Regions from separate parts of the Ensifer sp. Root423 genome, predicted to be linked through region 1. Evidence: predicted binding sites of a transcription regulator. Region 1 holds the regulator's gene; the other holds the start of a gene.
What was found. The regulator PhoB, encoded in region 1, activates phosphate uptake and scavenging genes when phosphate is short. The targets are predictions, from matches to a motif close to TGTCATNNANCTGTCAT.
Positions count from the first base shown of each region.

Region 1 (3,206 bases):
CCCTCGCCCTGGATCGGCTCGATCAGGATCGCTGCGGTTTCCTCGGTGATCGCATTCTTGACCGCGGCGATGTCGCCGAACGGAACCTGGTAGAAGCCCGGCGCCTTCGGCCCGAAACCTTCGATGTATTTCTGCTGACCACCGGCGGCGATCGTCGCGATCGTGCGGCCGTGGAAGGCGCCTTCGAAGGTGATGACGTGGAACTTCTCCGGGTGGCCCTTGGAGAAGTGGTAACGCCGTGCCGTCTTGATGGCGCATTCCAGCGCTTCCGCGCCCGAATTGGTGAAGAAGACCTTGTCGGCAAAGGTCACCGCCGTCAGCCGGCGGCCGAGGCTTTCCTGGCCCGCAATTTCATAAAGGTTGGACAGGTGCCAGACCTTGTCGGCCTGCGCCTTCAGCGCTTCGACCAGGTGCGGGTGCGCGTGGCCGAGCGAGTTCACGGCAACGCCGGCACCGAAATCGAGATAACGCGTGCCGTCTTCGGCGATCAGCCAGGCGCCCTCTCCTCGCTCGAAACGCAACGGCGCGCGCATGTAGGTATCATAAAGCGGCGTGGTTGCAGTCATGCGAGGCTCTCCTTCACTCCAGATCGACATCGATCCCGCGCCTCACGCGGGCCGATAAAAATCAAAAATGCCGCCTTTCGGCGGCGCAGGCACTATTCCCATTTCGCGCTGCAATGTCAACAAAACCAAGCCTTGCAGCGCAACATCAAGGGTCGATTCCTGGCAGCAGAAAAATCGTCCGGGAGGGCTTGCAAAAATGCAACGCTGGCCGAGCAAGTTGGGGAAAACTACGAAATCGATTCGGCCTGATTCCCGGGACTCTTGCCACAGAGTCCAGCGGTCAGTACGTTAACATTCAATTACTAGACGCATGCGGCGGACCTAGTCACCAAAAGAGTTATCGCGTTTGCAACCCCGGGGTTTAGCCGGGGTGCGGTGAGGGATTCTGCCATCCCCAACGCTGAGAACGGAGAGTGCAGAAATGAACTGGACTGACGAGCGGGTGGAGAAACTGAAGAAGCTTTGGTCCGAGGGCCTGAGCGCAAGCCAGATCGCGGCACAGCTCGGCGGCGTCAGCCGTAACGCTGTCATCGGCAAGGTTCACCGCCTGAGCCTGCCAGGTCGCGCCAAGGCCGGCGGCAGCACCACGACGGCAGCCCGTCCGAAGCGCCCGACTTCGGCACCGCGCGCACCGAACTACGCTTCGCGCGTTTCGACCCGCCCGGTTGCACGCGCGGCCGGCGCTGTCGTTCTCAAGGAAGAAATCGAAGTCGATCTCGTTGCCGAGCAGGATTTCAGCACCCGCACCGACGTTGTCGTGCCGATGTCGCGCCGCCTCGAGCTGACCCAGCTCACCGAGCGCACCTGCAAGTGGCCGATCGGCGACCCGCTGAAGGAAGAGTTTCACTTCTGCGGCAACGATTCCCCGGAAGCCTCGCCTTACTGCACCTTCCATGCTCGGCTGGCCTACCAGCCGTCGGGGGAGCGCCGCAGGGCTCGCTAAGAAGCTGGACCGCATTGATAAAGGAAGGGGCCGATCGGCCCCTTTTTTTGTTGGCGACTTTCAGACCGCTCAGCTTTCGAGCGAATAGCCGGCGCCGCGAACGGTGCGGATGACGTCGGGCATGTTCGAGAAGTTCAGAGCCTTGCGCAGACGACCGACATGCACGTCGACGGTGCGCTCGTCGACATAGATGTCATGCCCCCAGACGCCATCCAGAAGCTGCGAGCGAGAGAAGACGCGGCCCGGCGAGGACATGAGGAACTCCAGAAGACGGAACTCGGTCGGGCCGAGGCGCACTTCGCGGCTGCGGCGATGAACGCGGTGGGTCTCGCGGTCGAGTTCGATGTCGCCGCAGCGAAGCAGCGTCGAGAGCACCTCGGGCTTTGCCCGGCGCAGCATCGCCTTGACGCGCGCCATCAGCTCCGGCGTCGAGAAGGGCTTGACCACGTAGTCGTCGGCACCCGTCGCCAGACCCCGGACGCGCTCGCTTTCCTCGCCTCGCGCCGTCAGCATGATGATCGGCAGACGTTCGGTCTCCGGACGCTGGCGCAGCCGACGGCAAAGTTCAATGCCGGAAACACCGGGCAGCATCCAGTCGAGGATAAGCAGGTCGGGCAGCCGCTCCTGAAGCCGGATCTCCGCCTCGTCGCCCCGCAGGATCGTATCGACGTCGAAGCCCTCGGCTTCCAGATTGTAACGCAGCAGAACGCTCAGCGCCTCTTCGTCTTCGACTACGGCGATTTTTGGCAACATCAGGTAACGTCTCCTTACCGCGGGCGGCCTTTGGGCTCATCGGCCCGGCCGGCGCTCAGACACTCTAAATCTGGAGCACATCCGCCGTTTTCAAAGGCGGGGCGAAAACCGCATGCTTCAGATACAGGAATTCGGGGCCGCGACCGAAGCCGCGACCGGATCAGATTTCAAAGGGCATGCATGCTTACGGCGCGCTTGGCGCTCAGTCGTTGACCGAGCCCAGCGTCGACGTGGTGTCATCCTTCGGACGCTCGCCTTCCGGCTGAGCACCCGTCGCCATGTAATAGATCGTCTCAGCGATATTGGTCGCGTGGTCGCCGATGCGCTCGATGTTCTTGGCGCAGAACAGAAGATGCGTGCAGGGCGTGATGTTGCGCGGATCTTCCATCATGTAGGTCAAGAGCTCACGGAACAGCGAGGTGTAGATCGCGTCGATCTCTTCGTCACGCTCGCGGATGCTGTTGGCCTTTTCCGGCGAGCGCGAGGCGTAGACGTCGAGCACTTCCTTGAGCTGGACGAGAGCGAGCTCTGCCAGATGCTCGAGGCCACGGGCGAGCTTGCGCGGAATGCCGGAGCCGGCGACCGCGATCACGCGCTTGGCGGTGTTCTTGCCGAGGTCGCCGACGCGTTCCAGATCGGAGGCGATGCGGATCGACCCCATGATCTCACGCAGGTCGGCGGCGACCGGCTGACGCTTGGCGATCGTGACGATCGCCTTCTCACCGATCTGGCGCTCGGCGTCGTCGAGGACGGTGTCGTCCGAGATCACCTTCTGTGCGAGAGCCAGATCGGAGTTGACCAGCGCGCGAACGGACTCGGCGACCATCTGTTCGGCGAGGCCGCCCATCTCCGAGATGCGGCGCGTCAGGTACTTCAGTTCTTCGTCATAGGCGGACATGATATGCATGGACATGATCGTCGATCCTTACGGGCGCTTTGCAGTT
Region 1 covers NZ_LMEG01000012.1:204,572-207,777, reverse strand. Annotated here, with positions in the region: gene ASD01_RS13630 (aspartate aminotransferase family protein) at 1-566, opposite strand, end outside; gene ASD01_RS13625 (GcrA family cell cycle regulator) at 988-1,509, shown strand; gene phoB (phosphate regulon transcriptional regulator PhoB) at 1,579-2,262, opposite strand; gene phoU (phosphate signaling complex protein PhoU) at 2,465-3,178, opposite strand.

Region 2 (3,206 bases), on a different contig from region 1:
GATTTCCAGATCGATCAGAACAGCAGATCGATGGTGAAGTAGGCGAGCGCCGAAATCGCCGCTGCGGCGGGCATGGTGATGAACCAGGCAATGACGATATTGCCGGCAAGCCCCCAGCGCACGGCCGAAACGCGACGCGCAGCACCAACGCCGATGATCGCTCCGGTGATGGTGTGCGTCGTCGAGACCGGGATGCCGAGCCAGGTGGCGGCAAAAAGCGTGATCGCTCCGCCGGTCTCGGCGCAGAAGCCCTGCATCGGATTGAGCCTGGTAATCTTCGAGCCCATGGTGTGGACGATGCGCCAACCGCCGAACAGCGTGCCGAGCGCGATCGCCGCCTGGCAGGTGATCACCACCCAGAACGGCACATAGAACTCCGAGCCGAGATAGCCTTGCGAGTAGAGCAGCACCGCGATGATGCCCATGGTCTTCTGCGCGTCGTTGCCGCCATGGCCGAGCGAATAGAGCGAGGCCGAGACGAACTGCATGACGCGGAAGGTGCGGTCGACGGCAAAGGGCGTCTGGCGCACGAAGATCCAGGAAACGATCAGCACCAGCATGAGCGCCAGGAAAAAGCCGATCGCCGGCGACATGAAGATCGCGCCGACGGTCTTCAGGAGGCCGGTCCAGACGATCGAACTGAAACCGGTGCTCGCAAGACCGGCACCGACGAGGCCGCCGATCAGCGCGTGCGACGAACTCGACGGGATGCCGAAGAGCCAGGTGACGATGTTCCAGACGATTGCGCCGATCAGCGCCGAGAAGATCACCAGCGGCGTGACGATGCCGGGATCGATGATGCCCTTGCCCAGCGTCTCGGCCACGTGCAGGCCGAAGAACAGGAAGGCGATGAAGTTGAAAAAGGCCGCCCACATGACCGCGTACTGCGGTCTCAGCACCCGTGTCGAGACGATCGTCGCGATCGAGTTGGCGGCGTCGTGCAGACCGTTCAGGAAGTCGAAGAACAGCGCGATGCCGATCAGCCCGACGAGCAACGGAAAGGCGAGCGTCGCATCCATCAGACGTTCTCGATCACGATGCCGCTGATTTCATTGGCGACGTCCTCGAAGCGGTCGACGACCTTTTCGAGCTCGCCATAGATCTCGCTGCCGATGATGTAGGCCATCGGGTTGCTGGCGCCGTGGCGGCGGAACAGGTCCTTGAGGCCCTGTTCGTGCAGTTCGTCGGAGCGGCCCTCGATGCGGGTGACCTCTTCGGCGATCGCGATCAGGCGGTCGTGATTGGCGCCGATCCTATCGAGCAGCGGAATGGCCTCGGCGATCAGGTGCGCGGCCTTGACGACCGTGGTGCCCATTTCGCGCATGCCGGGATCGAAGCTCTTCTGTTCGTAAAGGCGGATCGTCTTGACGGTCTTGTGCATCATGTCGATGGCATCATCCATCGACTGGATTAGATCCTTGATGTCGCCGCGGTCGAAGGGCGTGATAAAGGACCGGCGCACGGCCAGCAGCACCTCGGCGGTGATGTGGTCCGCCTCATCCTCGAACGCGACGATCCGGTCGCAGTGTCTTTCCAGATCGTCGCCGCCAGCGAGAACCTTGTCGAGCGCATCGGCAGCACCGACGACGGTGCGCGAATGTTTTGCGAAGAGGTCGAAGAAGCGATCCTCGCGGGGAAGAAGTTTGCGGAACCAGGCCAGCATCACACGTATATCCATCTGTGGATTGTCATGCGGCTGTCATATTTCACTAGGTCCTTTATGAAAAGCACCGAATCAAAGGGGTTTGTCGCCTTTCCCCTGTCGATATCGGCCTATCTTGCACGATATGGCGACGCGCCCCATTTCGCCTTGCCTTGGCAGGCGCTTTCGTCCTAGCTGCGCCCAACGTCGAATCCGGACTGCCGATGCCAAACAAGGTCTTTCTCAACCGCCTGAAGCTTACGGAGTTCCGCAACTATGCGGCCCTCTCGCTTGAGCTCGATCAGCGCCATGTGGTGCTGACGGGGGAGAACGGCGCCGGCAAGACCAACCTCATGGAAGCCGTCTCTTTCCTTTCGCCCGGCCGCGGCCTCAGGCGCGCAGCCTATGCGGACGTGACCCGGGTCGGTGCCGGCGACGGGTTCTCGGTCTTTGCGGAAGTCGAGGGCATGGAGGGAACCGTCGAGATCGGCACCGGGACTGCCGGCGTCACGGAAGGGCAATCCCGGCGGCTGCGGCTGAATGGAACACCGGCAGCGACCGTCGACGAACTGACCGATCACCTGCGCGTCCTCTGGCTGACGCCATCGATGGATGGGCTCTTTACCGGGCCTTCGGCCGACCGGCGGCGTTTCCTCGATCGTCTTGTACTGTCGCTCGATCCGGAGCACGGCCGTCGCTCCAGCGAATTCGACCGGGCGATGCGCAGCCGCAACCGGCTGCTCGGTGAATTCCGCCCGGACCCTTCCTGGCTGACGGCGATCGAAAAGGAAATGGCCGGTCTCGGCGTCTCCATGGCGCTGGCGCGGCAGGAAATGCTCGGTCTGTTGACGGCGCTGGTCGAGCGCACTGTCGATGAAAGCGTCTTTCCCTCGGCGCGCCTGGCGTTGTCGGGCTTTCTCGACGACGAGGGCCATCGTCCGGCCTATGATCTGGAAGAACAATATCTGACGATGCTGCGTGATGGGCGTCCGCGCGACGCCGCGGCGGGGCGCACGCTCGACGGGCCGCACCGGAGCGACCTGCTCGTGCGTCACCGCGAGAAGGACATGGAGGCAGCACGCTGCTCGACCGGAGAGCAGAAGGCGCTGCTCGTCGGCCTGGTGCTGGCGCATGCGCGCCTCGTCGGCGACATGACCGGCCACGCGCCGATCCTGCTGCTCGACGAGATCGCCGCCCATCTCGACGTCAACCGGCGCGCCGCTCTGTTCGATCTCGTCGACGGCCTTGGCGGCCAGGCCTTCATGACCGGGACGGACCAAGCGATGTTCGAGGCGCTGGGCGAACGCGGCCGCTTTCTGACGGTTTCGCACGGCAGTGTTACGGGATAAGCAGAGGTCACCGAGGAGGATTTTGCCATGACCGGTGAGAACAAGCTCGACCAATCGGAGATCACCCGCTACGCCCGCCATATCGTGCTGCCGGAGATCGGGGGTGCCGGGCAACAAAGGCTGAAGGCGGCCCGTGTGCTGGTGATCGGGGCCGGCGGGCTCGGCGCTCCAGTGCTCGTCTATCTTGCCGCCGCCGGCATCGGCCGGATCGGCAT
Region 2 covers NZ_LMEG01000044.1:54,174-57,379, reverse strand. Annotated here, with positions in the region: gene ASD01_RS27460 (inorganic phosphate transporter) at 15-1,019, opposite strand; gene ASD01_RS27455 (DUF47 domain-containing protein) at 1,019-1,663, opposite strand; gene recF (DNA replication/repair protein RecF) at 1,867-2,991, shown strand; gene ASD01_RS27445 (molybdopterin-synthase adenylyltransferase MoeB) at 3,019-3,206, shown strand, end outside.
Region 2: the regulator PhoB is predicted to act here: its motif matches at 1,687-1,703, upstream of ASD01_RS27455 (DUF47 domain-containing protein).